Regions from separate parts of the Sphingomonas sp. GW821-FHT10F11 genome, predicted to be linked through region 1. Evidence: riboswitches for the same ligand, from Rfam matches in the RefSeq annotation. Region 1 holds a riboswitch; the other holds the start of a gene.
The links. Region 1 has a riboswitch for glycine ahead of AC1RT8_RS21065 (L-serine ammonia-lyase). Riboswitches for the same ligand answer to the same signal wherever they lie in the genome.
Positions count from the first base shown of each region.

Region 2: it holds a riboswitch for glycine, as region 1 does, so the genes downstream of both, gcvT (glycine cleavage system aminomethyltransferase GcvT) here and AC1RT8_RS21065 (L-serine ammonia-lyase) in region 1, are expected to answer to the same signal.

Region 1 covers NZ_JBXASH010000009.1:24,054-39,223, forward strand. The annotation lists gene AC1RT8_RS21035 (DHA2 family efflux MFS transporter permease subunit) at 1-1,478, opposite strand, end outside; gene AC1RT8_RS21040 (HlyD family secretion protein) at 1,478-2,668, opposite strand; gene AC1RT8_RS21045 (efflux transporter outer membrane subunit) at 2,674-4,083, opposite strand; gene AC1RT8_RS21050 (MarR family winged helix-turn-helix transcriptional regulator) at 4,074-4,544, opposite strand; gene AC1RT8_RS21055 (autotransporter assembly complex protein TamA) at 4,847-6,976, shown strand; gene AC1RT8_RS21060 (translocation/assembly module TamB domain-containing protein) at 6,976-11,175, shown strand; gene AC1RT8_RS21065 (L-serine ammonia-lyase) at 11,188-12,597, opposite strand; glycine riboswitch at 12,641-12,706, opposite strand; glycine riboswitch at 12,708-12,795, opposite strand; gene AC1RT8_RS21070 (glutathione S-transferase family protein) at 12,844-13,473, opposite strand; gene AC1RT8_RS21075 (M13 family metallopeptidase) at 13,494-15,170, opposite strand, start outside.
Region 2 covers NZ_JBXASH010000001.1:753,996-769,165, reverse strand. The annotation lists gene AC1RT8_RS03750 (type II and III secretion system protein family protein) at 1-158, opposite strand, end outside; gene cpaB (Flp pilus assembly protein CpaB) at 160-1,185, opposite strand; gene AC1RT8_RS03740 (A24 family peptidase) at 1,235-1,708, opposite strand; gene AC1RT8_RS03735 (alpha/beta fold hydrolase) at 1,757-2,698, shown strand; gene AC1RT8_RS03730 (NAD(P)/FAD-dependent oxidoreductase) at 2,718-3,812, shown strand; gene AC1RT8_RS03725 (YegP family protein) at 3,863-4,036, shown strand; gene rnhA (ribonuclease HI) at 4,515-4,964, opposite strand; gene thrB (homoserine kinase) at 4,961-5,920, opposite strand; gene ispH (4-hydroxy-3-methylbut-2-enyl diphosphate reductase) at 5,926-6,885, opposite strand; gene AC1RT8_RS03705 (hypothetical protein) at 7,042-7,647, shown strand; gene AC1RT8_RS03700 (MOSC domain-containing protein) at 7,644-8,291, shown strand; glycine riboswitch at 8,369-8,501, shown strand; gene gcvT (glycine cleavage system aminomethyltransferase GcvT) at 8,672-9,799, shown strand; gene gcvH (glycine cleavage system protein GcvH) at 9,801-10,172, shown strand; gene gcvPA (aminomethyl-transferring glycine dehydrogenase subunit GcvPA) at 10,218-11,576, shown strand; gene gcvPB (aminomethyl-transferring glycine dehydrogenase subunit GcvPB) at 11,573-13,141, shown strand; gene AC1RT8_RS03675 (CcdC protein domain-containing protein) at 13,228-13,743, shown strand; gene AC1RT8_RS03670 (methyltransferase family protein) at 13,740-14,207, opposite strand; gene AC1RT8_RS03665 (DMT family transporter) at 14,262-15,155, opposite strand.

The DNA.
Region 1 (15,170 bases):
AAGACCAGGATCGCGCAGAGCCAGGCGGAGAGGCGGAACAGGTCGGTCGAGGCGAGCAGATAGGCCTGGCCGACCATCTGGCGGGTAATCGCGCCGGCCGCCTGGACATCGCTCATGCCGAGACCATGGAGCGCCTCGCGCGCTGCCTGGAATGGCGCGCCGGTGCCGACGGCTTCGGACAAATGGCTCTGGTGAAGCGCCTCGCGTCGGTCCCAGGCCGTGGTGGTGATCGAGGCGGCGAAGCTGCCCGCGGTGATGCGGGCGAAGTTCGAGATGCCCGATGCCGAGGGAATCCGCTCCGGCGGGATGCCGTCGAGCGAGATCGTGATCATCGCCAGGAAGAAGGTGCTCATCGCCACGCCCTGGACGAGCAAGGGCAGCATGAAATCCCATTCGCTCGCGCCGGTCGTGTAGCCGGCGCGCATATAATAGGAGATGCCGAACGCCACGAAGGCGATCGAGGCGAGGATGCGCGCATCGATCTTGCCTGAGGCGCGGGCGACGAAAGGCGTGAGGACTACCGCGACCAACCCGCTGGGCGCCGCGACGAGGCCCGCCCAGGTCGCGGTGTAGCCGAGCTGGGTCTGTAGCCAGAGTGGCAGGATCAGCGTGTTGGCGAAGAACACCGCATAGCCGAGGCAGAAGGCGATCGATCCGAACAGGAAGTTGCGGTTCCTGAACAGGGTCAGGTCGACCGTCGGGTTGGCGTCGGTCAGTTCCCAGATCACCCAGGCGGCAAAACCGATCACCGCGATGACGGCCATCACGACGATGCGGGTGGAATTGAACCAGTCGTCGTTCTTGCCGAGATCGAGCATCATCTGCAGCGACCCGACCCACAAAACGAGCAGGATCAGCCCGACCTGGTCGATCGGCAGTTTCCGCGTCGGGGTCTCGCGGGTGCGCAGGCTCTGCCAGCAGACGAACGCGCAGAACAGGCCGACCGGCACGTTGATCAGGAAGATCCAGCTCCAGTGATAATTGTCGGAGATATAACCGCCCAGGATCGGCCCCATGATCGGCGCGACCAGGGTGGTGATCGACCAGATGCCGAGCGCGGTGGAACGCTTGTTCGGAGGGAAGATCGCGATCAGCAGCGCCTGGCTGCCCGGGATCATCGGGCCCGACACGGCGCCCTGCAGGATGCGGAATCCGATCAGCGACGGCAGATCCCAGGCGATGCCGCACAGGAAGGAGGCGAAGGTGAACAGCAGCACCGAGACGCTGAAGGTCTTCACCACGCCGAACCGGCCCATCAGCCAGCCGGTCAGCGGCACGGCCACGCCGTTGGCGACGGCAAAGGCAGTGACGATCCAGGTGGAATTGTCGCTGCTGACGCCGAGATTGCCGGCGATCGTCGGCAGCGAGACATTGGCGATGGTCGAATCGAGCACCTGCATGAAGGTGCCGAGCGCCAGCGCGAACGCCGTCAAGGCTAGAGCACCGCCCCGGAGCGGCGCCTGGGCGGCGCCGGACATCAGCGGTTCGCCGCGATGATCTGCGCGATGCGCGCCTCGACCCTGGTGTCACCGCCATCGGAGGTGCCGTCCCGATACACCAGACGCGCCGGCGCACCGACCCGCGCGCCGCTGACATCGGCGGTGTCGATCGTGGCGTTGACCGAGAGGCCGACACGCAGCGGATTACGCTGCAGCTCGCCCCGGTCGAGCGCGATGCGCACCGGCAGGCGCTGCACCACCTTGATCCAGTTGCCGCTCGCATTCTGCGGCGGGAGCAGCGCGAAGGCACTGCCGCTGCCGGCGCCGAGACCGATGACGCGGCCGTGATAGACGATGCCGCTGCCATACATGTCAGCGGTCACCGTCGCGGGCTGGCCGATGCGGATGTCCTTCAGCTGGGTCTCGCGGAAATTGGCGTCGACCCAGACGCGGTCGAGCGGCACAACCGCCATCAGCGGCGTGCCCGCCGCGACCTGCTGGCCGAGCTGCACGGTGCGCTGCGCGACGACGCCGTCGATCGGCGCGGTGATGTGCATATGGCTGTGCGCGATGGCGGCGCGGCGATAGGCGGCGATAGCGGCGAGCACCGCCGGGTTGGTCGAGACGGTGGTGCCCTGCACGCCGGTGCGCGACTGGGCCTGCTGGCTGCGCGCGAGGGCGAGATTGGCCTGGGCGACCTTCACCGCATCGACGGCGTGACTCAGTTCTTCGCCGGAGACGGCGCCTTCGGCCGCCGCGCCGCGACGGCGAGTGAGATCGTTCTGAGCGCGGGCAAGCTCGGCCTGGGCCTGGCCCACCGCAGCGCCGGTTTCATTGAGCTTCGAGAAATCGGACCGAGTCGAGCGCACCGCCCGAGCCAGTTCGGCCTCCGCGGCGGCGAGGCCGACGTCCACCGTGGCGGGATCGAGATCGAGCAAGGGCTGACCGGCGCGAACCGTCTGGGTATTGTCGGCATGGATCGCGAGGATAGTACCCGGATCGCGCGCGGTAATGGAGACGACGTCGCCCGCGACATAGGCGTCGTCGGTTTCCTGCTCCGGGCTGGCGAGCAGGAAGTGGAACACCGCCCACATGATCGCCGCGATGGCGACGAGCACAGCCAGGACGGTCAGGCCACGCCGGCGTGCAGTCGGATTGCCGCGCGCCGGCGCGGTTGTTTCGCTTCCGGCGGCGGCCGGCGTCTCGGCAGGCAGGTCGATCTTTTCCATCTTGGTCATTTCGGGTCCTTCGGATCGAAGCCGCCGCCCAGCGCCATGACCAGCGCGACGCGCTGGCTGGCGGCATCGGCCGCGAGATTGGCATCGGACTGCTGCGCGTCGAGCAGCCGCACATCATTGTCGACAAGGCCGAGACGGGATTCGAGCCCGCTCGACACGCGGATCGTGTTGAGGCGTCCGGTTTCGGCAAAGCCGCGCACCACCTCGGCCTGGCGCGCGCGATCTTCGGCGAGGCTGCGGATGCGGGTCAGCGCATCGGCCGCTTCGCGCACCGCGCCGACGACCTTCTCGTTGTAATCGGCGATTGCGACATCCACGCTGGCGGTCGCGCCTTCGAGGCCAGCCTTCAGCCGGCCATTGTCGAAGATCGGCAGATGGATCGCAGCACCACCACCCACGGTGCCGGCATCGGCGTTGACGAGATTGCCCACGCCGATCGCCTGCAGCCCGACCAGTGCCGACAGGTTGACGTCCGGATAGAAGGCACGCCGCGCGGCCAGCCGACCCTGTGACGCCGCGTCGATCCGCGCGAGCGAGGCTGCCACATCCGCCCGGCGTGCGAGCAGGTCAGCCGGAATCGTCGCAGGCAGCGACAGGGCGGCATCGAGCTGGAGCGTCGCGGGGGCGATGGTGGCGGGATAATCCACGCCGCGTCCAGCGAGGGCGGCCAGCGCATTCGCCGCGAGCCCGCGCTGTGCCCTGGCGCGCACCAGCGCCTGCTGCGCCTGGGCGAGCAGGGTCTGGGCCGCCTGTGCGTCGAGATCGCTCGCCAGCTTGTTGCGGATGCGCACCCGCACCAGCCGGAGCGAGCCCTCACGTGTTGCGATGGTGCGCTGAGCGAGCGCCGCGAGCCGTTCGGCACGGGCAAGCTCGATATAGGTCTGCACCACCGACCCGGCGAGCGCGAGGCGCGCCGCCGTCGCGTCGAGCACCGCTGCGCGGGTCGACGCGCGGGCGCCGGCGATCACCGCCTTTTGCCGACCGAACAGGTCGAGATTCCAGTTCAGACCGGCCTGACCCTGGCCGATGAAACGCGTGGTGCCGGCAAAGGGCGGCGGGATCTCGTAGCGGCCGCTCAGCCGGGCGACCTGCGCCTGGGCATCGAACGCCGCATCGGGGCCGTTCTCGGCGCGCTGGCTCGCGAGGATCGCGCTTGCCTGGCGCACACGGGCGAGGGCAGCGTCGAGCGTCGGATTGCCGGCCTGGGCATCGGCGACCAGCCGGTCGAGCTGCGGATCGCCGAACGAGCGCCACCAATCATCGGCGATCGCCGGGAAGGCGGCGTCGGTAGCACCGGTCAGGCCGAGCGCGGAATCGGCGATCGGGGCGACCTCGGGTCGCGACGCTGGAATCGCGCAGCCGGCCAGCAATGCCGTGGTGGCGAGTGCCAGAGCGGTCAGGCGCATGAGGGTTCTCCGACCTGGGCCTCAAGCGATGTCCGCAAGCGCTGCAGATGGCCGATCAACTGCGCGGCATCCTCCCGCGACCAGTCGACCAGCCAACCGTTCCACCGGTCTACGACGCCGTGCATACAGCGCTCGGCGATCTCCCGGCCCTTGTCGGTCAGCACGAGATTGATTACGCGCCGGTCGCCCTCGTCCCGGTCCCGGGCGAGAAAACCCCGCTCCTCCAGCGAGTCGACCAGACGGGTGGTGGCGCCCTTGTCATGGCCCAGATCATGGGCAAGCGCGCGGCAGGTTTCACCGCGGCCATGCCAGATCGACACCAGCGCAGACCATTGCAGATACGAGACGTCCTCCTCGGCGAAGATCGGTTCGAGCCCGACCAGCGCAGCCTGGAAGATGCGCTTCGTCAGATAGCCGACCGAGACGTCGGGGTTGAACTCCTCGTGCGTGTAGATCGGCACGTCGTTGCTCCAGCAATGATTGCTCCGGCAACTAATAAGAGTGCCACCATGGCGTTTCAAGTGAGCGGCCAGGGGAAATGTTCGACCCATGCCTAAGTATGAGAGGCGGACGGAGGCTGGTGGTCGATCTGCGGAGGGAACCACCATGGCTTTCGGGCGGTTAGGCAGGGCAAGGGGCCGGGATGGCCGGGTTGTGTCTGGACCGGACGCAACTCGCCCGATAGGCGCCGCACGGGCAGGCATTTCACTTCATTCGCGCCGGGGGACAGGCTGTTTTGCGTTCAAGCTCAAGCTTACTCCTGTTGGCGAGCCTGTATGCCGTTACGCAGCCTGTATCGGCGCAACGCCGCCCTGACCCGATCGAGGAGGCGCGCAAGGACCAGAAGGATCAGGCGACCAAGGCTGATCCGGCCGCGCCCGAAAACAGCGACCCAATCATCCCGGACTCGCAGTTCGAGGAGGCCTTGCCAGCGATCGATGTCGAGCTGAAGCAGCCGCTCGCGCCGATTGAAAGTATCGATGCGATGCCGGTCGAGCCAGCCCCAACGGCAACGCCCGGAAGCCCCGCTCCCACACCGCAGACGGTCACCGCGCCCGCCGTCGAGGATCCGGCGCTCGCTCAACCGCTGCCCCCGCTCGCCGGCTTCGATGTCGAACCGCCGGCCGCCACGACTCAAACCGAGGTCGCCGATACCCCTTCCGAGCTGCGCTATTCGGTGAAGATCGAAGGGCTTGACGCGGTCAACCTCGAAGGTCCGTTCCGCGCCCTTTCCGCGCTCGACAAGGGTGACGGCAAGGGCGCCAATGGCGCGGTAATCTCCGCCCGGGCGAAGGAGGATGAGGGGCTCGCCCAGCGCCTGCTCCGCGCCGAAGGCTATTATGACGGGGTGGTCTCCTCGCTGGTCGAGCCGGTGCAGAACCAGCCGGGCCGGGTCACCGCGACGATCAGCGCCGCGCCGGGCACGCGTTATATGCTCGGCTCGATCGTGATCGAGGGGCCAGAGACGGTGCCGCCGGGCATGGTCCGAGGCGCGCTCGCGCTGCGCACCGGCGACCCGATCGTCGCGAGCGCGATCGAGGCGGCCGAGGGCGGCGTCGCGCTGCAGCTGCCGCAACGGGGCTATCCCTTCGTGAAGATCGGGCAGCGCGACATCGAGCTGGACGACGCGACTCATCTCGGCGCCTATACGCTGCCGGTCGATCCGGGGCCGCGCTCGTCCTTCGGTACCTATTCGACGACGGGCAAGCTCGCCTTCGACGCGAAGCATGTCGGTGTGCTGGCGCGCTTCAAGCCGGGCCAGCTCTATGACGAGCGGCAGGTGAACGACCTGCGCGAGGCGCTGGTCGCGACCGGCCTGTTCGACAGCGTCGCGGTCGAGCCGCGCCGGACCGGGCTCGCGGCCGCCGACGGCACCGAGGTAGTCGACCTGCTCGTCACCCAGAATGCCGGCAAGCCACGCCGCCTTGCCGCGACCGCCGGCTATTCGACCGGCGAAGGCATCAAGCTCGAAGCGAGCTGGACCCACCGCAACCTGTTCCGTCCGGAGGGATCGCTGACCTTCACCGGCACCGCGGGCACGCAGGAGCAAGGCCTGGCTGCGACCCTCCGCCGCGCCAATGCCGGACGGCGCGACCGGACGGTGCTGCTCGGCGTCACCGCCGACCGTCAGGATTTCGACGCGTACAAGGCGCTGACGATCGGCATCAACGGCAAGATTTCGCTCGATTCCACGCCGATCTGGCAGAAGCGCTGGACCTGGGCGTACGGCTTCGAGCTGCTGGGGTCGCGCGAGGACACGTTCCAGCCGGCGACCGGCACGCGCGAGTATCAGAATTACGGCATCTTCGGCCTGAACGGCCAGATTGCCTTTGACAGCACGAACAGCCTGCTCGATCCGACCAAGGGCTATCGCGCGATGATCCGCATCAGCCCGGAGACGTCGCAGACCCAGGGCAGCAACTATCGCTACGTCCGCGCGCAGGTGGACGGCAGCACCTATTATCCGGTGTCCGAAAGCCTGGTGATGGCGGCGCGGGTGCGGGTCGCCTCTATCGCCGGGGCACCGCGCGACGCGATCGCGCCGTCGCGACGGCTCTATGCGGGCGGCGGCGGATCGGTGCGCGGCTTCGGCTATCAGCAGCTGGGGCCCCGGGACATCAATAACGATCCGGTCGGCGGGCGCAGCCTGGTCGAAGGCGCGATCGAGGCGCGCTACCGGTTCGGCGATTACGGCATCGTCCCGTTCTTCGATGTCGGCCAGGCCTATGCCTCGACCCAACCGAAGTTCAGCGACCTGCGCTACGGCGTCGGCATCGGCGCACGCTATTATACCAATTTCGGGCCCGTGCGCTTCGACGTCGCCACACCGCTCGGCCGGCGCAAGGGTGAGTCCAAGATCGCGATCTACATCTCGATCGGACAGGCCTTCTGATGGCCGATACCGACGTCGAAACCCGCGCGCCGCGCCGTCGCCTTCCGGTCGGGCGGATCGCCAAATGGCTGGCGATCGCGATCGGCGCGCTGCTGGTGCTCATGGTGCTGGCGGTGTTTGCGCTCAATACCGATCCGGGGCGGCGGTTCCTGGTCAGCAGGCTCTCCGGCTATGAAACAGCGTCGGGCCTGAAGGTCGAGCTGGGTCGGCTGGATGGTTCGCTCTACGGCAAACTCACCATCCATGACCTGAAGATCGGCGACCCCAAAGGCGTGTTCGCCATAGCGCCTCAGGTCGACCTCGACTGGCGGCCCTTCGCCTTCATCCGCAACCATGCCGATATTCGATCCGCCAGCGCGCCGCTGATCACCTTGGCCCGGCTGCCCGAATTGAAGCCGGTGCCGAGCGACCCCAATGCCCCCACCCTTCCCGATATCGATATCGACATCGGGAAGCTGAAAGTCGGCCGGCTCGTGCTCGGCGCGCCGATTACCGGCACGCGGCGGACGATAACGCTCGACGCGGTGGCACATATCGCCGATGGCCGCGCGCAGATCACCGGCAATGCCGCCGCGCTGGACGGCGGCGACCGGCTCGCGCTGAAACTGGATGCGGTGCCGGACCAGGATCGGCTGATCGTCGATGCACGGCTCAATGCGCCGGCCGGCGGGATCGTCGCGGGGGTGGCGGGCCTCAAGCAACCGCTCGTCGCGCGGATCGACGGGCGAGGGAGCTGGTCGTCCTGGCAAGGCAAGGCGCAGGCCGCGCTCGGTGGGAAGGCGCTGGCGGCGCTTGACCTCACCGGGCACAACGGCACCTTCACCGCGCGCGGGCTGCTCCATCCCGGGCTGATCCTGACCGGTCCGGTCGAGCGGCTGACCGCCCCGGCGCTGCTCGTCGATCTCACCACGACCCTCGCCCAGCGCCGCGCGAACACGAAGCTGTCGGTGCGTTCCGACGCGCTGGCCGTGACCGCAAACGGCATGATCGATCTCGCGCAGAGCCGCTTCGAGGGCCTGCAGGTCGAGGCGAGCCTGCTCACCCCCGGCTCGATCGCGCCGAACCTCAACGGCCGCGACGTGCGCGCGTCGCTCCGGCTCGACGGGGCCTTTGCCCGGCCGCTGGTCGATTACAAGATCAGCGCGGCGGCGATCGGGTTCGACAAGACAATGGTGCAGGGCCTCTATGCCGAGGGCCGCAGCCGGGTGGATGCCGACCGCATCATCGTGCCCGTCGCGGGCCGGATCGCGCGTGTCACCGGGCTGAACGCAGCGGCCGGCGGATTGCTGACCAAGGTGACCGTGAACGGCGAGTTCGCGATCTCCGGCGACACGATCCTGTCGGACAATCTGCGCATCCGATCGCCGCAGATCGATGCGACCGCGATCGTGGTCGCCGACCTCTCGACCGGCATCTACCGCGCCGGATTGAAGGGGAGGATCAACGACTATCGGATCGAAGGCGTCGGCATCATCAACCTGACGACCGATATGAATCTGGTCACCGTTCCGTCAGGCGGCTTCGGGCTGCAGGGGCGGTTCGGCATCGTCACGGTGAAGCTCGACAATGCGGGCGTGGCGGACTTCCTCGGCGGGCGGGCCGTGATCGCAGGTACGATCAGCTTCGATCCCAAGGGCGTATTCCGAGTCCAGAACCTGCGTGTGGGCGCACCGAACTTCCGCCTCAGCGGAGGCCAGGGCAGCTATCTGCCCGACGGCCGCATCGCCTTCACCGCGCAGGGCCATTCGACTCAATATGGCCCACTCGCGGTTGCCGTGTCGGGCACCGCCGAGCGGCCGCTGATCCAGGTGCGGGCGAGCCGTCCCAATGTCGGCGTCCAGCTCAGCGATGTCGTGGCAACGATCCGCGGTACGGGCACCGGCTATGCGGTGGTCGCGACCGGGGGCTCACCTTATGGGCCGTTCAATGCGGACGTGCTGGTCCGTACCGGCGGCGGGCCGCTGACCATCGACATCCACCGGGCCCGCTTCGCCGGGGTCGATTTCGCCGGCACCGTCCGTCAGGCGCCCGCCGGGCCTTTCGCCGGCAAGCTCACCGCCAATGGTTCGGGCGTCACCGGCACCGTTACTTTGTCGGCGGTCGGCAAGATCCAGCGTGCCCAGGTCTCGGCGCGCGCCAACGGGGCGCATATCCCGGGCCAGGCCAAGCTCGTCATCGAACGCGCGATCGTTGAGGCGACGATCACCCTCTACGCCAAGGCACCGGAGATTCTGGCCGATGTGCAGCTTGCCGGCGTGCGCCAAGGCAATTTCCTCCTCCAGACGGCGCGCGCCAAGGTGAACTACCAAGGCGGCCGCGGCACCGCACAGCTCGTCGCGAACGGCCAGAGCGGCGCGAGCTTCCGCATCGCCGCCAATGCCCAGCTCTCGCCCGACCTGTACCGCGTCGCGGCGCAGGGCCAGGTCGGCACGGTGGCGTTCCACCTCGCCCGGCCGGCGGTGATCCGCAACGAGCGCGGCACCTATGTGCTCGCCCCCGTCGCGATCGTCGTACCGCAGGGCCAGGTCCGTGTCGCCGGGCGTTATGGCAAGACGCTCGAGTTCCAGTCGCGCTTCGACAATTTCGACCTCGCGATCCTCAACACCTTCGCCGCCGGCGCGGGTATCGGCGGCCGGGCGACCGGCAGCCTCGACTATGTCCAGGCCGGATCGGGCGTGCCCCGTGCCGATCTGCGCATTGATATCCGCAGCTTCACCCGCTCCGGCGCGGCGGTCGTGTCGACTCCGGTCGACATCTCGGCACTCGGCACACTCCGTCCCGAAGGCGGCACGCTCGCCGCGCTGATCAAGCGCGGCGGCGCGACGATCGGGCGGGCGCAGGTGCGGCTGCAGCCAGTGGGTGGCGGCGACTGGATGACGGCATTGATGGACGCGCCGCTCGGTGGCGGCATTCGCTATAACGGACCGGCCGATGTGCTGTGGAGCCTGGCCGGCCTGGCGAACCAGACGCTGACCGGGCAGATCGGCATCGCCGCGGATTTCTCTGGCCGCCTTGCCAGCCCGCAACTGACCGGGCTGATCCGCGCCAATGCACTCGCCTATGACAATGAGACCTATGGCACCCGCGTCAGCGCGATCAAGCTGACCGGGCGCTTCACCAACGACCGGTTCGAGATCAGCGAGTTCAATGGGCGTGCCGGCAAGGGCAGTGTTTCCGCACGCGGTAGCGTCGGGTTCGGATCGGACGCCGGTTTCCCGATCAATGTCCGCTTGACCCTTAGCAATGCGCAGCTCGCGCGCAGCGACGCGCTCGGTGCTACCGTGTCGGGCGAGATCGCGGTGACCAACAGCAAGGCGAATGGCGGGCTGATCTCGGGCACGCTCAACCTGCCCGAGGTGCGGTACGAGATCATTCGCCAGGGCGCGGCCGAGGTCGCCGAATTGCAGGGTGTGCGCCGCAAGGGCATCAGCCGCGCCCAAGCAGCGCGCGATGCCGCCGCGGCGGCGGCGGGCGTGCCCAGCCTGTTCAAGCTCGACCTGCGCATCCATGCCGACAACCGCCTGTTCGTCACCGGCATGGGGCTGGAGAGCGAATGGAGCGCCGACCTGCGGGTCGGCGGTACATCTGCCACGCCGGAGGTGGTCGGCAATGTCGATCTGGTGCGCGGAACCTACAATTTCGCCGGCAAGCGCTTCGATCTCGACCAGGACAGCGTCATCCGGTTCGAGGGCGGCGCGGTCTCGAACCCGACCTTGTCGATGCGGGCGACCGCGACCCTTTCGGGCACCGCGATCACGATCAACATCGCCGGCCGGGCGCAGAACCCCCAGATCACCTTCAGCTCCTCGCCCAGCCTGCCGCAGGACGAGTTGCTCTCGCGCATCCTGTTCGGCAATTCGGTAACCGAGCTGTCGCCGATGCAAGCCATCCAGCTTGCCTCAGCGCTGAATTCGCTGCGGGGATCGGGCGGCGGGCTGAACCCGCTGGGCAAGCTGCGCTCCGCCTCGGGCATCGACCGGTTGCGGGTGCTTGGTGCGGACGAGGCGACCGGGCGCGGGACCTCCGTCGCGGCCGGCAAGTACATCTCCAACGACATCTATGTGGAGATCGTCACCGATACGCGCGGCTTCACCGCGACCCAGATCGAGATCGCGCTGTCCAAGGTGCTCAGCATCTTGAGCCAGACCGGCGGATCGAACGGGACAGCGATCAACCTGCGCTATTCGAAGGACTATTGAGGGGCTAACCCGTCAGCATTCGACCACGTTGACCGCGAGTCCGCCCAGACTAGTCTCCTTGTATTTGGAGCGCATGTCCTCGCCGGTCTGGCGCATCGTCTCGATCGCCTGGTCGAGGCTGACGATATGTGTGCCATCACCGTCGAGCGCGAGATAGGCCGCGTTGATCGCCTTCACCGCGCCCATCGCGTTGCGCTCGATGCAGGGCACCTGGACGAGCCCGCCGATCGGATCGCAGGTGAGCCCGAGATTATGTTCGATGCCGATCTCGGCGGCATTCTCGATCTGGGCATTGGTGGCGCCGAGTACGGCAGCAAGGCCGGCGGCGGCCATCGAACACGCCACGCCGACCTCGCCCTGGCAGCCCATCTCGGCCGCCGAGATCGAGGCGCGGGTCTTGTAGAGCATGCCGATCGCCGCCGCGGTCGACAGGAAGATGCGGATGCCCTCGCGCGTTGCAGGGCCCTCGAAGGTTTCGTAATAGCGGATCACCGCGGGAATGATGCCGGCGGCGCCATTGGTCGGAGCGGTCACCACACGCCCGCCCGCCGCATTCTCTTCGTTCACCGCGAGCGCCCAGAGGCTGACCCACTGGATCGTGTGCGACGGCGCGCCGCGTTCCGAGCGGGAGATCAGCGCTTCGTGCAATCCCTTGGCGCGGCGGCGGACGCTGAGGCCGCCGGGCAATATGCCGTCCTTCACCATGCCCCGATCGATGCAGGCGCGCATCGCATCGGCCACGCCGTCGAGCAGCGCGTCGGTTTCAGCGGCCGTGCGCCAGGCGGTGTCGTTGCGGCGGACCAGCTCGCTGATCGAGATATGCTCGGCCTCCGCCGCGACCAGCAGCTCGTCGCCCGAGGTGAAGGGATGACGCACCGCGATGTTGCCGAGCTCCAGCCGCTCGCCGCCGCGCCGGATCGTGCCGCCGCCGACCGAATAATAGCGTGATGTGTGGGCCGTGCCGTCTGGGAACCAGGCGGTCAGATCGAGCGCATTGGGATGTTCGGGTTCGAAGCGTTCGGGGTGGAAATCGATGCCGCCTTTACCGTCCAGCTCGACCGGATACCCTCCGTCTCCGGCGCCTCGCCCCAGCGGCAGCGCATTGTCAGCGCGGAAGCCGGCAACCATTGCCGCCGCCGCTTCGGGATCGACCGTCTCCGGTTCCCATCCGGCGAGCCCGAGCAGGACCGCGATATCGGTGCCGTGCCCGATGCCGGTCAATGCGAGCGATCCGTACAGGCTACAGCCGATCTTTATCGCAGGCTCCGGCAAGGCCAGGATGGTCCGTGCGAAATCCGCCGCGGCGCGCATTGGGCCGACCGTGTGAGAACTCGACGGGCCGATGCCGATGGTGAACATCTCGGCGATGCTGATCGGGCGATGACGCGGGTCCGGAAGAGTCGAGGTCGCGGTCGGGGTCACAAAGGCATGCTCCTGTCAGGCGCTGCGAGCGCCGTTGCATGCCCCCTCTGTCCCTTTGCCTGAGATCGTTATCCCGTCGGCGGGTGCCGTGGCACCACTCTCCAGAGTGTCTGTGTCGCGCGGTCCTTTTGCCTGAGAGTTTCCGGGGCGGTTGCTCCTTCGGCGCCGGCCAAGGCCGATCTCTCCCGTGCGACGGCCGTTACCTGAGCCTGCGCCGCGCGCAAGTCAACGGCGCGGCAGGCTCTTCTAGTCCGGCAAGGTCAGCTTGAACGCCTGATAGGCGGCCGCGAACTCGGGGAGCCCCTCGCACCGCGCGGCGTGCTCGGCGAGCGCGACCCAGCCGTCCATGACGAACTGATCGGCCAGCGCCTCACCGACGAAGCGGTGCATCGTCCCGAGCAGGACATCGGCATGGCTCATCGTCTCGCCGAGCAACCATGGGTCCTTCGCGGCGGCCCGCTCGCGTTCGAGCAGGTCGAGCGTGTCGATCACCTGGGCGCGGCAGCGTTCGACCCACATCTTGTGCCCGTCTCGGAAGGCACGTTCATAGACAAGGCTGACCGCCTTTTCGGCGACGCCGGCGGCAAAGGCGCAGGTGCGGAGCATCGCGCGGCGATCGTCGCCGCGCCGGGTGAGGAAGGCGCGGTCGGGGCCGACCATCTCGTCGAGCGCATCGACGATCGCGCTGCTGTCGGTCAGCGCGACGCCGTCCTCATAGACCAGGGTCGGCACGCGGCGCAGCGGGTTGTAGCGCGCGATCTCCTCGACATCGCCGAACGCCGAGAGGGGCGCGTGGCGATAGGGCAGATCGTAGAGCTTCAACGTCACTGCGACGCGGCGGACGAAGGGCGAATCATATTGTCCGATCAACAGCATGGTCCGCCCTTTCCTTCTTTCTACCAGACCTTCACGCGCGCATTGGGTTCCAGATACAGCTTCTGGCCCGGCTGCACGTCGAACGCCTTGTACCACGCATCGAGATTGCGCACCGTCTGCGCGCGGAAGGCGCCTGGCGAATGGCCGTCAGTCGCGACCTGCTGCCGCACCGACTTTTCGCGGGTCTTCTCACGCCAGCTCTGGGCGAAGGCGAGCATGAAGCGCTGGTCGCCGGTCAGCCCGCCGATCACCGGCGCCTCCCTGCCGCCGAGCGAGGCGCGATATGCCTCGTACGCTGCGGTCAGGCCGGCCACGTCGGCGATATTCTCGCCCAAGGTCTGCTCGCCGTTGAGGTGAAGGCCGGGGAGCGGCTCATAGGCGTCATATTGCCTTGCGAGTGCCGCGCTCTGCTCCTTGAAATGCGCGAAATCGGCGGGGGTCCACCAGTTGCGCAGCTTGCCGCTCGAATCGAACTCGGCGCCGGTATTGTCGAAGCTGTGGCTGATCTCATGGCCGATCACTGCGCCGATCGACCCGTAATTCGCCGCTGCGTCCGCCTTGGGATCGTAGAAGGGCGCCTCGAGGATCGCCGCCGGGAAGTTGAGCGAATTCTGCAGCGGCAGGTTGACCGCATTGACGGTCTGCGGCGTCATCCACCACTCGCCCTTGTCCGGCGCCTTGCCGATCTTGCCGAGCTGATGCTTGTACTCCGCGAGCCGCGCCCGCTGGAGATTGCCCAGTGCATCGTCGCCCTTGATCTCCAACGATCCGTAATTGCGCCAGGTGTCGGGATAGCCGACGCCCACGCGCATCGTCTCGATCTTCTTGCGCGCTTCGGCCTTGGTCGCGGGCGCCATCCAGGTCAGGTTCTCGACGCGCTTGTCAAAGGCGGCGAGGATGTTCTTCACCATGCCCTGGATGTCCGTCTTGGACGAGGCGGGGAAGAATTTGGCGACATAGATCTGGCCGACCGCGTCGCCCAGGCTGTTGTTCACCGCGCCGATCGCCCTCTTGTCGCGGGGCCGCGGCTGCTGCGTGCCGGCCAGAGTCTTGCCGTAGAAGTCGAACGACGCGTCGTCGAACGCCTTGGGCAGCACCGCGGTGACGGTGTTGAGATGGTGGAAGGCCATCCAGTCCTGCCACGCCTCGAGCGGCTCGCTCGCGACCAGCGCGGAGAGCTTCGCGGTCGGGGCGGGATGCCAGACGATGAAATCCTGCTGGCCCGACAGGCCCGCGCCGGAGAAGAAGGCATTCCAGTCCAGGCCCGGCGCCTTCTTGGCGAAGTCGGCCTGCTTCCACGGGTTGTTCGCCTTGTGGACGTCCTGGCTCTCGATATAGCCGGCATGGGCGCCGGCGATCTTGGTCTCGAGTGCCATCACCCGGTCGGCGCGCGCGGCCGGGTCGCTCAGCCCGGCCAGGCCGAAGACCTTGGTAATATAGGCCTTATAGGCCGTGCGGAGCTGCGCCATCTCGGGCTTGGCCGAGACATAATAATCGCGCTCGGGCAGGCCGATGCCGCCCTGGAGCAGATAGGGCACGGTCTGGCTGGGGTTATCGAGCGCCTGGGTGACGAACAGGCCGAACAGATGCTCGGTGCGGTAGTTGGTCGCGTTGAGCGGATCGACATCGGCGCGCAGATCGGCGCCGAGCGCCTTGGCCAGCGCTCCCTTGTCGGCGATCGCGGCGATCGCATCGAG
Region 2 (15,170 bases), on a different contig from region 1:
GGCGTGCCGATCCGGGCGGGACGCCCGGCGATCGAGCGTGGCTTGGCTGCCGGGCGGGCCTTGGCGGCACCGGCGACCGCGGTCGCGGGCATGCTGGCGACCATCGCCGCCGCTGCCGTAACCGCGACCGAGCGGTTCAAGAGGTTCCTGATGCGCATCCTACTTCTTCCCCCCGACCGGAACATCGGTCACCGAATTTCCTCGCGCGACGCGCACCACCGGGCCGACCGGCACTGCGGCACCCGGATAGCCCCCGGCACCGGCACCGGGCGCGCCGGGCAGCGACGATGGCGGCTTGCCGGGCACGGTGCTGCGCTGGAAGCGCGACACGTCGGCACCCGTGGCGATCGTCGAGCTGCCCGCCTGGGGCTGGGTCGCGACCTGCAACAGCATCGCCTTTTCGGCCTTGGGGTCATTGCCCTCGGGCACCTTGATGTCGCCATTGGCGATCGCTTCCTCGAGTTCGCTGTTGTTGTCGGCGATCGAGCGCAACGACAGCGAAAGCGAGCCAAGCGTCTGGGCGACCGCGATCTTCTCCGCGATCTTCGGCGTCGCCTCGATCGTCACGTTGGAGAAGGTGCGCACGACGGTCTTGCCGTCCTCGCCCACGGTATTGTCGGTGCGCTGGTCGGTCGCCAGCACGCGCAGGTTGCGCATGACCGTCTCGGCGACCTTGAGCGGCGGCCCGTCGCCGCCGCCGGGGACGGTCTGGGTCAGGACCAGATCGATCCGGTCGCCCGGGAAGACGAAGCCGGCGACTCCGGTCTGCGCTGAAACGGGGAAGGTCACGGCGCGCATGCCCGGGCCGAGTGCCGCCGCCAGGAAGCCGCGGTCGCCGGGCTTCACCAGCGCGCCCTGCGTGACCGGCTGGCCAGCGGTGATCGCGTTGCGGACGACCGTGCCCTGAAGCGACTTCAGATCGGTGTCCTTCTTGATGAAATAGGCGTTGTCGACCAGTTCCTTGGGCCAGGGCTGGAACTTCAGCGCGGTGGCATCCAGGATCGTCCCGACCGGCAGCGCACGCGTGGCGACGAGCACCTCGGGGCCATCGACGGGCGCTGCGACCGCAGTGGCGGCACCGGCTTGCGGGGCGGACCCGCCGACGAGCAGGCTGCGCGCCATGAAGGCCGTGATCGCCGCGACGATCAGAGCGCCCACTAGAAGAATGATCTTGCGACTATCCATGACGTTTCAGGCCTTTCGGGCGCGGGACGATTGAACCCGCGTTAAGCATTCACAGGAACTGGTTAAGAATCGGTTCGCGAAGTGTAAGAAGAGCGGCGATCGCAATCGCCACGCCGTAGGGAATCTCCGGTTTCTCCGGTTTTTTGCGTATCGCGCGCTCGATCATGAGCAGCAGCGTCAGCGCGCCGCCGAGCAGCGACATCACGATCAGCATCCAGGCGAGCGCGTCGAACGGGAACCACAAGGCCAGCGCGCCGATCATCTTGGTGTCGCCGCCGCCCATCCACCCCATGGCGAAGGCGCCGAGGAAAAAAGCGAAGACGACCGCTGCCACGCCGAGCTGGATCGCGATATCGGGCCAGACCGCCCAGCCGTTCGCCCACCACCACAAGGGTGCGAGCGCGACGATCGCGGCGTTCTTCCAATTGGCGATCTCACGGGTGCGCGCGTCCTGGATCCCTGCCGAAACAAGGAGCAGCGCCAGCGCGCCGAGCAGTAAAGCGTTTGGTGTACCCCCACCCATCAGCAATACCCCTAGACGACATGGCTTTCTAAAAAGTAACCAGCGTCCATGGTTTCCCCGCAGCTTTATCGCCGCGCGATTCCGGCTACCGCCCGGATCTCGTTCTGGATCGCGCCCGACGGCTGGAAGCTGCGGCGTTTCGATTGGCCGGCGGAGGGCCATCCGCGCGGCAGCATCCTGTTCCAGGGCGGGCGTGGCGACATCTTCGAGAAATATCTGGAGGCGTTCGCGCACTGGCACGGCCAGGGCTGGTCGATCACCGCGTTCGACTGGCGGGGGCAGGGCGGATCGGGGCGGCTGTCGCCCGATCCGCATGTCGGCCATGTCGAGAGCTTCGACAGCTTCATCGACGACTTTGGCGCCTTCTGGGCCGAATGGTCGCCCGAAGCGGTGGGCCCGCAGGTCGTGATGGGCCATTCAATGGGCGGGCATCTGGTGCTGCGCGCGATGACCGAAGGGCTTGCGCGGCCCGCGGCGGCGGTACTGATCGCGCCGATGCTCGGCCTGCACAGCCCGCTGGGCGCGCGGATGGGCGAGCGGCTCGCCAGGTTCCTCGGCGGCGTCGGCAACTCGGCGCGCGCAGCCTGGAAGGTCAATGAGCGCCCGGCGACCACGGCCACGCGCCAGGCCCTGCTGACCCATGATCCTGCCCGCTATGAGGACGAACTCTATTGGCAATCGACCAAGCCCGAGCTGCTGCTTGGTCCGCCGAGCTGGAAATGGGTGATGAAGGCGTTCGAATCGACCCGGCGCCTGCGCGAGGATCCGCGGCTCAAGACGATGACGATACCGGTGCTGATGATCGTCGCGGGGGCGGACAAGCTGGTGAGCGCCAAGGCGGCGTTGCAGGTCGCCGGCAAATTGCCCGATGTGCGCGTGGTGCGGTTCGGCCAGGAATCGGCGCACGAGGTGCTGCGCGAAGCGGATGGCGTGCGCAACCGCGCGATCGGCGAGATCGACATCTTCCTCGCCGCGCGCGCGCAGCGCTGAGGCCTTCGGGGGCGCGATCTTGAAGCGGTACGATATCGCGATCGTCGGGGCGGGGATTGCCGGCGCGAGCCTCGCCGCCGCGCTGGCGCCCCATGCATCGGTGCTGCTGATCGAGGGCGAGGACGCGGCCGGCTATCACGCCACCGGCCGGTCGGCGGCCTTCTGGTCGGAAAGCTATGGCGGTCCCGGGGTCCAGCCGCTCACCAGCGCCTCCGGCCCGGTGCTCGAGACGGGCGGTTTCCTGGCGCCTTTGGGGTCGCTTCATATCGGCCGGGCGAAGGACGCGGCCGCGATCGACGCCTTTCTCGCCGAATTCGACGCCACTCAAGTCGCGCTCGAACGGGTCGATCCGGCGACGGTCGTGCCCGGCCTGCGCGACGACTGGACGCTCGGCGTAATGGAGGCGAGCAGCGCCTATATCGACGTCGCCGCGCTCCACGCCGATTGCATCGCGCGCGCGCGCCGGGCGGGGGCGGAGATGGTCCTGAACGCGCCGCTCACGGCGGCCAGGCGCGAAGGCGGGCAGTGGCGGCTCGGAACCGCCGCCGGGGACTTCGCGGCGACGATCCTCGCCAACGCCGCCGGTGCATGGGCCGATGGCGTGGCGCGCCTTGCGGGTGCCGGGCCGATCGGGATCCAGCCTTATCGCCGCACCATGACCCAGTTGCGGACCGACCCCGCCGCGCCCGGGGGACTGCCCCTCGTCTCCGACATCTCGGGCAAGCTCTATTTCAAGCCGGAGGCGGGCGGGCGGCTGTGGCTGAGCCCGCATGACGAGACCCCGGTCGACGCGTGCGACGTCCAGCCCGAGGAACTCGACGTGGCGATCGCGATCGACCGGTTCGAACAGGTCGTCGACTGGCGTGTGACCGCGGTCGAGCGGCGCTGGGCTGGGCTCAGGAGCTTCGCCCCCGACCGGCTGCCCGTCTATGGCTTCGACCCGAATGTCACTGGCTTGTTCTGGTGCGCCGGGCAGGGTGGTTTCGGCATCCAGACCGCCCCCGCCGGCGCCGCGCTCGCGGCGGCGCTGCTGCTGGGGAAGAGCCCCGATCCCTTCGTCGCTGCGATCGATCCGGCGCCATATGCGCCCGGGCGATTCCAGACGCTGGCGTAACGGTTCGGGCGAAGCTAACCTGCCTCGGTCCAGCCTATGGGAGAGACGACATGGCACATAAATTCGTGATCGAGCAGAACAAGGCGGGCGAGTATGTCGCCAAATTCAAGTACAACAGCGAAATCATCTTCTGGACCGAGGGCTATTCGAGCAAGGCCGGCGCGAAGAACGCGATCGAATCAGTGCTGAAGAATGGGCCGGGCGCGCCGATCGAGGAGGGGTGAGCCTCGCCTGAGGATCGCGCGCTGCGCTTGCCGGCAGCCGTTGCCGGGCCATGGTGGTTCCGGCGCGCTAGGATCGATGACAGGAAGACCGAAATTCCCTGTTCCGAGGGCGGAACAGGGAATTTTTTTATTTTCAGGCCTGTTTATGGTTGATTTTCGCGCGAACCTTGTAGCGAAATCAAGGTGTTGAATGGCAATTCCCTGTTCCTGTGGAACAGGGAAATCAACGACACGGAACAGGGAAATGCCGGGCGCGGAACAGGGAATCGACGCGTCGGTGCTGGGGCGTGCGGCTTCGATCGAATGACGGGATTGGGGATGTGGGCGAGGGCGGTCATTGCCGGGTAATGGCATGATCGGGCGGTATGTTGAATCAAGGCGGGACGTTTGCGGATGCTGCGCCAGCCCGTTGCCGTTTTGTTTTGAGGCCCGATGGACCCCGGAACTGGTCCGAGGTGACGGTGGGGCTGCGGAGGGGCTAACCCCGTCCCGCCGCCACCGCGGCGTCGCTGGCCAGCTTGTCGGCCCGCTCATTGTCCGGGTGGCCGGCATGGCCCTTTACCCACACCCATTCGATGCGGTGCGGCTTGGCGGCGGCGAGCAGCGCCTGCCAGAGGTCGGCGTTCTTGACCGGCTGCTTCGCGGCGGTCTTCCAGCCATTCTTCTGCCAGCCTTTGATCCATTTGGTCAGGCCGTCCATGACGTAGCGGCTGTCGGTCGACAGCGTGACATGGCACGGCCGCTTGAGCGCGTTCAGCCCCTCGATCGCCGCGGTCAGCTCCATGCGGTTGTTGGTGGTCAGCTTCTCGCCGCCCGCCAGCTCGCGCTCGCTGGTGCCGGAGCGGATGATCGCGCCCCAACCGCCCGGGCCCGGATTGCCCTTGCAGGCGCCATCGGTGGCGATTTCGACTTTGGTCAGCTCGGTCATGCAATATCCAGCGGGGTCGTGCGCGCCGCATAGGCCTTCAGGCGGCGTAGATAGGCGAGGGGGTCCTTGCGCGTCACCAGGGCGTCAGCCGGGGTGTTGAGCCAATCCCAGGCGCGCGACAGCAGGAAACGGATGCAGGCGCCCTTGGCGAGATGGATCAGCGCGGCCCGTTCGTCGGGCGTGAGATCGATCGACTGGCCATATCCCTCGATCAGCGCCCGCCCGACCGCCCAGTCGGCCCTGCTGCCCGTCGTGTCGAACGACCAAGCGGTATGCATCACGGCGAGGTCATAGGCGCGGATGTCGGTGCAGGCGAAATAGAAGTCGATCAGCCCGGTCACGGCATCGCCGCGCATCAGGACATTGTCGGGGAACAGGTCCGCATGGATCGCCCCGACCGGAAGATGGGCCGGCCAGGCATCGAGGACGGCGTCGAGCGCGAAGCCGACATCGTCGTACAGGCCGGGCGCGATGCCGTCGAGATCGCGGCCGCAGCGTTCGAACAGCGGGCGCCAGGTGTCGACACCCATCGAATTCGTGCGAGTCAGGGGGAAATCCGTCAGCGCCTCGTGCATCCGGCCCATGGCGGTCCCGGCGGCAAACGCCTGGGCGATGGTCGGGTGCGAGACCGAGACGCCGGTCAGGAACTCGATCAGGCAGGCCGGCCGGCCTTCGAGCTGGTGGATCACCGTACCGTCACGATCGGGCAGCGCGCGCGGCACCGGCAAGTCGTGCTTTCCGAGATGATCGATCATCGAGAAGAAGAAGGGCAGGTCGTCCAGATGCACGCGCTTCTCGTAAAGCGTCAGGATGAACCGGCCCCAGGTCGTGTCGACCAGGTAATTGCTGTTCTCGACGCCCTCCGCGATGCCCTTGGCGGAGACCAGCTCGCCATGGTCGAAACCCGACAGGAAGGCGCCAAGCGCCTCCGCCGAAACCTGCGTATAGACAGCCATTCGATCTAGGCTGCGACGACTTCGAGGCCGCGGGGCAGCTTGAAAGAGATCGTCTCGCGCGTCGTCTCGACTTCGTACTCGCTGATCTCGAAACGTTCCGAAAGCCGATCGACGAGTTCGCGGACCAGGACTTCCGGGGCCGACGCTCCGGCCGTGATGCCGAGCGTCCGGACGCCTTCGAGAAAGTCGAAATCCAGATCGCCCGCGCGCTGGACCAGGACGGCCGGGGTCCCTTCGCGTAGCGCCACCTCGACCAGCCGAACCGAGTTGGAGGAGTTGGGCGCGCCGATCACCAGCATCGCGTCACAGGCACCGGCGATCTTCTTGACCGCTGCCTGACGGTTCGACGTGGCATAGCAGATATCCTCGCCACGCGGCGCCTGGATCGCAGGGAAGCGGCGCTGCAGCGCCTCGACGATGGCGGCGGTATCGTCGACCGACAGGGTCGTCTGAGTCAGGAAAGCGAGGTTGTCGGGGTCGCCTGGCTGCATCGTCTCGACATCGGCGATGGTTTCGACCAGCGACATTGATCCTTCTGGGACCTGGCCGAAGGTGCCGATCACCTCGGGATGGCCCTTGTGTCCGATGAAGACGATGTGGCGGCCGGCCGCGACCAGCCGCTCGGCCTGGCGGTGCACCTTCGAGACGAGCGGGCAGGTGGCATCGAGATAGGCAAGGCCACGCTTGGCCGCCTTGGTCGGCACCGCCTTGGGCACGCCGTGCGCGGAGAATACCACGGGCACGCCGTCCGGCACCTCGTCAAGCCCCTCGACGAACACCGCGCCCTTGGCGCGCAGCGCATCGACGACGAATTTGTTGTGGACGATCTCATGCCGGACATAGACCGGCGCGCCATATTTCTCGATCGCCAGCTCGACGATCTGGATCGCGCGATCGACACCTGCACAGAAGCCGCGTGGAGCGGCGATGAGCAGTTCGAGCGGCGGTTTGCGGAGATCGGTCATTACGGAGCGCTCTACGCGATTGCTTGCGTGCGCGAAAGCCGGTTCCTATGGTGCGCATCGTTCCGGGGCCGGTGCGCGCGAGCGCGAGGCCCCTTCCTATGTGATAAGGTGCGTGTGCCCGTGACAGCCCGGAAAATTGCCGTTCCCGCCATCCTGATGCTGCTGGCAGGCGGCTGCTCCACCACCGGAGACATCGACGAAACCGGCGGCATCACGGCGATCCGCTCGGCGTGCCCCAGCGTCGGCGTCCCCGCGGCGACCGGTGACATCACCCTGTTCGATCCGCCGACCAGCACCGCCGCGACGGCGATCGACGTGGCCGCGGTGATGACCAATGTGCGCTCCACCTGCGCCGATGCGACCGACGACATCGTCACTACCGTCACCTTCGATATCCAGGCCCGCCGCGCCCGCACCGACACGGCGCGCGATGTGAACCTGCCCTATTTCATCACCGTCGTACGCGGCGGCACCGCCGTGATCGCCAAGCGCGTCGGCCATGTCTCGGTACACTTCAATGCCGGGCAGGACCGCGCGACGGCCAGCGGCCAGGCGAGCAGCACCATTTCGCGCGCCGCGGCCAGCCTGTCGGACGATGTCCGCAAGAAGCTGACCGAGAAGCGCAAGGCCGGCGGCAGCGACGCCGCGGTCGACCCGCTGACCCGGCCCGAGATTCGCCAGGCGGTGCTGCGCGCGACCTTCGAGGCGCTGGTCGGTTTCCAGCTGACCGACGATCAGCTCAAGTACAACGCGACCCGATGACCGAGGTGCGGGCCTTTGCCCTGCTTGCAGGCAAGGCCCGGTATCTCGCGCGGGGTGAAAACAGCGCCATTGCCAAGTCGCCGGTGAAAGGGCCGGTGAAGATCGGTTTTCTCGGGCTGGAAGGCGACGAGCAGGCCGATCCCAGCGTGCATGGCGGGCCGGACAAGGCGCTGCACCATTATCCGCACGACCATTATGCACGCTGGGGCGAGGGCAGGGCGGACGATTCGGTGCTCGTCGGCCCGGGCGCCTTTGGCGAGAATATTGCGACGCGCGGGCTGATCGAGGAGCAGGTCTGCATCGGCGACCGTTTCCGCCTGGGCAGCGCGCTGATCGAGATCAGCCAGGGGCGGCAGCCCTGCTGGAAGCAGGGCGAAAGACTGCACTGGCCGGCGCTTCCTGCGCTGATGGTCAAGGAGCGCCGTAGTGGCTGGTATTACCGCGTGATCGAAGAGGGGGCGGCCGAGCCGGGCGATCTGCTGTCGATGGTCGAGCGGCCCCTGCCCGACTGGACGGTGCGCCGGGTATTCGGCCTGCTCATCGCCGGCGACCATCGCAAGGACCCGGGGGCACTCGCCGAACTCGCCGGTATGGAGCTGCTGTATGACGGTTGGCGGCGCCGCGCCGCCAAATTGATGCTTTAGGTAAAAGCACCGCCAAGCCCAATTGACTCGCATGCTGCGCCGCGTCACACCGGGGTGTCGATGGGGGGCAACCTCCATAGGCACGCGCGGGAGAGACCCCGGACGTGGGACCCTTGTCAAAGCAATGGCTTGGCATGGAATCCCTGATCCGAGGCGCCGAAGGAGCAACCGCCCCGGAATCTCTCAGGCACACCGGACCGCGCGGGCTATCGACACTCTGGAAAGCGGCTGCAGCGACGTTCGCGCGGCCCACCGAAGGGGTAAGCTGTCCTGCGCGTGCGGGCGGTGAAAGCTCTCAGGTTCCCGTGACAGAGGGGGCGGCGATACTCGGCGTGCGATGCGCTGCGTAACGCCGTGACACCTTGTGACGGAGATCGGCATTGAGCGACAACGAAGGCCCCGAAATCGAGATCCAGACGCTGCCGCTCGATGCGTGGCACCGTGCGCGGGAAGGCCGGATGGTCGAATTCGCCGGCTATCACATGCCCGTCCAGTATGAAGGCATCATGGCCGAGCATCTGTGGACCCGCGAGTCCGCCGGCCTGTTCGACGTCAGCCATATGGGCCAGCTCCTCTTCACCGGAGAAGGCGCCGACGTCGCGCTCGAGGCGCTGCTGCCGGGCGACATCAAGGGGCTTGCCCCTACGAAGATGCGCTATTCGCTGCTGCTCGCCGAGAATGGCGGCATTCTCGACGACCTGATGGTCACGCGCCGCGAGGACGGCATCTACATGGTCGTCAACGGCGCGACCAAATATGACGACATCTCCTATCTCCTCGATCACCTGCCCGAGGACATCACGATCAACATCATGGACGAGCAGGCGCTGCTCGCGTTGCAGGGGCCCAAGGCAGTCGATGTGCTGTCGCGTCTGGTGCCGGGCGTCGAGGCTTTGGTGTTCATGACCGCGGGCGCGTTCGAGTGGAACGGCACGCCGCTGTGGATCAGCCGCTCGGGCTATACCGGCGAGGACGGCTTCGAGATATCGGTGCCGGCCGAGGCAGCGGAGGCGCTGGCCAATGCGCTGACCGCTGAAGCCGAAGTGAAGCCGATCGGGCTCGGCGCGCGCGATTCGCTGCGGCTCGAGGCCGGCCTGCCGCTCTATGGTCATGACCTTGACCCCGAGACGACGCCGGTGATGGCCGATCTCGGCTTTGCCCTGTCGAAGCGGCGGCGCGAGGAAGGCAATTTCATGGGCGCCGAGCGCATCCTGCTTGAGCGCGAGCAGGGCCCGGTGGTCAAGCGCGTCGGCCTGGTCGTCGAAGGCCGCCAGCCGGTGCGCGAAGGCGCGGCGGTGGTCGACGCGGACGGGTCCGATGTCGGCAAGGTCACCAGCGGCGGCTTCGCCCCGAGCTTCGGCGCGCCGATCGCCATGGCCTATGTGCCTGTCGCGATGAGCGCGCTTGGCACCGTCATCCAGCTAACCCAGCGCGGCAAGGTCCATCAGGCGACCGTCACCGCGATGCCGCTAATTCCACACCGCTATGTTCGAGCAGGAGGCAAGTAAGATGAGCCGTTACTTCACCGAAGATCATGAATGGGTCGATGTCGACGGCGACATCGGCACGGTCGGCATCAGCGACTATGCGCAGAGCCAGCTCGGCGACATCGTGTTCGTCGACGTGCCCGCAGAGGGCAAGGAACTGAGCAAGGGCGACGAGGCCGCGGTGGTCGAATCGGTCAAGGCCGCGTCGGACGTCTATTCGCCGGTTTCGGGTACGGTGCTCGAGGGCAATGCGGCGCTGGGCGACAATCCGGGGCTCGTCAACGAGGATCCCGAGGCCGAGGGCTGGTTCTTCAAGCTGACGCTCAGCGATCCGGAAGAACTCAGCGGCCTGATGGACGAGGCTGCCTACGCCGCTTTCGTCGCGAAGCTTTGAACTAACGAAGCCCCTCCCCTGCAGGGGAGGGGAGAAGGACTGCGAATGCGTTACCTGCCCCTTACCGACAATGATCGTCAGGCGATGCTCGCCACGATCGGTGCCAAGTCGATCGATGACCTGTTTGTCGATGTGCCCGCCATCGCCCAGCTCGACGGCCCGATCCACGGCCTTCCCGGCCATGCCAGCGAGCTGGCGGTCGAGCGCCATATGTCGGCGCTGGCGCGCAAGAATTTGGCGGCGGGCGACGCGCCCTTCTTCCTCGGTTGCGGCGCCTACAAGCATCATGTGCCGGCGAGCGTCGATCACCTGATCCAGCGCGGCGAATATCTGACGGCGTACACGCCGTACCAGCCCGAGATCGCGCAGGGCACGCTGCAGATGCTGTTCGAGTTCCAGACCCAGGTCGCGCGGTTGCTCGGCACCGATGTGGCGAACGCCTCGATGTACGATGGCTCGACTGCCTGCTGGGAAGCGATCGGCATGGCGCGCCGGGTGACCAAGCGGGCCAAGGCAATCCTGTCGACCGGGCTTCATCCGCATTATGTCTCGGTCGCGAAGACCATGGCGAAGTTCACCGGCGACGTGCTGGAAACCGGTACGCCATCGCTGTCGGCAGAGACGGACATCGCGGACCTGATCGGGAGAATCGACAACGACACCTCCTGCGTCGTCGTCCAGTATCCGGACATCCTTGGCCGCATCGCCGACCTGTCCGAGCTGGCCGCCGCCTGCCACGCGAAGAAGGCGCTGCTGGTCGCGGTCGTCACGGAGCCGGTGGCGCTGGGCGCGATCAAGGCGCCGGGCGAGATGGATGCCGACATCGTCGTGGGTGAGGGCCAGTCGATCGGCGTCGGGCTTCAGTTCGGCGGCCCTTATGTCGGGCTGTTCGGCTGCAAGGAAAAATATGTCCGCCAGATGCCGGGCCGGCTCTGTGGCGAGACGCAGGACGCGGACGGGCGCCGCGGCTTCGTGCTGACGCTTTCCACCCGCGAGCAGCATATCCGCCGCGAAAAGGCGACGTCGAACATCTGCACCAACTCGGGCCTCTGTGCGCTGGCTTTCTCGATCCACATGACCCTGCTCGGCGAGGCCGGACTGCGCGCGCTGGCCGAGACCAACCATGCCGGCGCCGTGGCCGCTGCCGAGCGGCTGGTGCAGGTGCCGGGCGTCGAACTGGTCAACACCGCCTTCTTCAACGAATTCACCCTGAAGCTGCCGGTCGAGGCGCGGCCCGTGGTCCGCACATTGGCGGATCGCGGTATCCTGGCCGGCGTGTCGCTCGGACGACTCTATCCAGGCGAGGGCGATCTTGCGAACGGCCTGGTCGTCGCGGTGACCGAAACGACCACCATGGAGGATGTCGAGACATTTGCCTCCGCGCTCCAGGAGGTGCTGGCATGACGATCAACGCAAGCGGCTGGCGCCCGGAGCGCCCCGAAGCCGGTTCCGCCACCGCGCCGACCTTCACCGGCAACAAGGCACTGATGCTGGAAGAAGCGCTGATCTTCGAGATCGGCTCGACCGAGACGACCGGCGTGGAGGTTGCGGCCCCGGCCAAGGTCGAGTCACGGCTCGGCACTCTCGGACGCACAGCGCCGATCGGGTTGCCCGGCCTGTCCGAGCCCGAGGCGGTGCGCCATTACACTCGCCTGTCGCGGCAGAATTATGCGATCGATCTCGGCCTGTTCCCGCTGGGCTCGTGCACGATGAAGCATAACCCGCGGCTCAACGAGAAGATGGCGCGGCTGCCCGGTTTCGCCGACATCCACCCGCTGGCGCCGGTCGATACGGTGCAGGGCGCGCTCGAGGTGATCCACCAGCTTGCCCATTGGCTGGTGACTCTGACCGGCATGCATTCGGTGGCGATGAGCCCCAAGGCGGGCGCTCATGGCGAGCTGTGCGGCATCCTGGCGATCCGCGCCGCGCTGGAAGCGCGGGGCGAGGGGCACCGCAAGGTGATCCTGGTGCCCGAGAGCGCGCATGGCACCAATCCGGCGACCGCGGCTTTCGCCGGCTATTCGGTCGAGGATATCCCCGCGACCGGCGAAGGCCGGGTCGATCTGGCGGCGCTGACCGCGCGGCTCGGGCCGGACGTGGCGGGCGTGATGATCACCAATCCCAACACCTGCGGCCTGTTCGAGCGCGACATGCGCAAGATCTCCGACGCGGTGCATGAAGCGGGCGGGCTGGTCTATTGCGACGGCGCCAACTTCAACGCGATCGTCGGGCGAGTCCGGCCGGGCGATCTCGGTATCGACGCGATGCACATCAACCTGCACAAGACCTTCTCCACGCCGCATGGCGGCGGCGGGCCCGGTTCGGGGCCGGTGGTGTTCTCGGAAGCGCTGGCGCCCTATGCGCCGCTCCCCTTTGTCGAGCAGACGGCGGACGGCTTCCACCTCGTCGAGGAGGAGACCGCGGAGGAGCATCATGCCGGCAGCTTCGGCCGCATGGTCGCGTTCCAGGGCCAGATGGGCATGTTCACCCGGGCGCTGACCTATATCCTCAGCCATGGTGCGGACGGCCTGCGCCAGGTCGCCGAGGATGCGGTGCTCAACGCCAACTATATCCTGCGTTCGCTCGACGGCACGCTCGACGCGCCGTTCGGGGCCTCGGGGCCGTGCATGCATGAGGCGTTGTTCTCGGATTCGAACCTGGCCGAGGGCTTCTCGACAATCGACGTCGCCAAGGGGCTGATCGACGAGGGTTATCATCCGATGACCATGTATTTCCCGCTGGTGGTGCACGGCGCGATGCTGGTCGAGCCGACCGAGACCGAGAGCAAGGCGGCGCTCGACCAGTTCATCGGTGCGCTGCGATCGGTGGCGGAACGGGCCAAGGCGGGCGATGTGGCGCTCAAGTCCGCGCCGCACTTCGCCCCGCGCAGCCGGCTCGACGAGACGCTGGCCGCGCGCAAGCCCGTGCTGGTGTGGAAGGACCAGGAACTCGCGCAAGCGGCGGAATAGGGCGGTCGATCGCGGTCACGAACCCGTCACACTCACGGGGCATCGCTGTCGGCCTCGGGTTGACGGGACGCGGAGCGGGGACAGGGATGCAGGTTCATACCGGCCAGCCACAGGGCTGGATCCAATATGCAGTCCCGACGGCGATCTTCGTCCTGGTCTTCGCGTTCCGCGCACGGCGCCTGAGTCAACTTCGGCCGCTCAGGATCGAGCGGCTGTGGATCTTCCCGGCGATCTACCTGCTGGTCTGCGCCTGGATGCTGGTCCAGAATCCGCCGAGCCCGATCGGGTGGCTGTTGTGTGGCCTAGCGCTGGCGGTCGGTGCGGCGCTCGGCTGGCAGCGGGGCAAGACGATGCGGATCACCGTCGATCCGGAGACGCACCAGCTCAATCAGAAGGCGTCGCTGGCCGGCATCGCCTTCCTGTTCGTGATCGTGGGGCTGCGTGCCGCCGCGAAGGCGGGGAGCAGCGCGTTGCACCTCAACGTCGCGATGCTGACCGACATTCTCGTCGTCCTCGCGCTCGGCCTGTTCGCCGTGCAGCGTGTCGAGATGTATCTGCGTGCGAAGCGGCTGCTCGACGAGGCGCGGGCCGCGAAGGCCTAGAACCAGCGCGGAACGCTTTTCTTGTAGGCGACATAATCCGCGCCGAACTTGCCGAGCAGATAGCGTTCCTCGCGGGCGATCACCTGGGTGCGGATCAGCAGGATCACGACAGGCAGCAACAGCAGCGCCGTGAAGCTGTCGAAGAAGATGGCGAGCCCGACATAGAGAATCGCCATGCCGAGATACATCGGGTTGCGGGTGAAGCGGTAGATGCCGGTCGTGACCAGGCGCGTTGCCGGAAGCCAGGGTTTCACCTCGGTCCCCATGCTGCGGAATCGTTCGGAGCCGGCGATGATAACGCCCGCGCCCATCAGCAGGAAGGCGCCGCCCGTCCAGATCGAGAGCGTGCCCGCAGGGCCCAGCCGGCCGGTCAGGCCGGTCCAGGCGAAACCCAGAAGCAATATGCCGAGATAGATGAGCGGCGGCGGAAACCCGATCTTCGCGCTGTCCGGATGAACCTGCATCTTTCTCTCCCGACTATGCGCCCATCATGCGGGGATGGGCGTAGCGAAGGCAACCTAAACGATCGCCTGTTCGGTTTCGGTCCGTCGCCTGACATGTTCGCGCCAGACGATATAGAGGCCGCTGCCGATGATGATCGGCGCGCCAACCCAGGTGGGGAGGCCAGGCAGAGTGCCGAACAGCAGCCAGCCGTAGAGCGTCGCCCAGAGCAAAGACGAATAGTCCATGGGGACGACGATCGAGACAGGCCCAAGCTTGAGCGCGGTGGTCAGCGCGATCTGGCCGAGATTGCCGACCACGCCCACGCCGATCAGCAACAGCCAGACCTCGGGCGAATGCGCCCGGTGATCGAAGGCATAGACGATGCTGAGCGGCACCATCGAGAGCGTCGCGAACCAGAAGACCGTGGTGGTGGGGCTCTCCGTCCGCCCGATCCGGCGGAGCTGGATCGAGACGACAGCGGTCAGGAACCCGGCGGCGAGGCCCGCCACCGTGCCCCACAGGGCGAAATGCCCGGTGCCCGGCCGTGCGACGATCAGCACGCCGATGAAACCGGCCGCGACCGCGAGCCAGCGGTGCCAGCCGGTCGGCTCGCCCAGCACCAGCGCGCCCAGGATCGTGGCGAAGATCGGCACGGTGAATTGCAACGTCGTCGATTCGGCAAGCGGCAGCAGGGTCACGGCGCTGAACAGGCAGGTCATGCTGATCAGCCCGACCACCGCGCGCAGGATATGGGCGGAGAACTGGCCGGTCCGGATCGTGGCGAGGCCGGGGCCGAGCGCGATCACCGTCGCGACCAGCGGGATGCCGACCAGCTGGCGGAAGAACAGGATTTCGGACAGGCGCGCGCCGCGGGCCTCCACCAGCTTGATCAGCGCCGCCATGGTTGCGAGGCACACGACCGACAGGAGGCGCAGCGCGATGGCGGGAAGGATGCGGTCGGCGTTCATCAGGCCGCTCGCTCT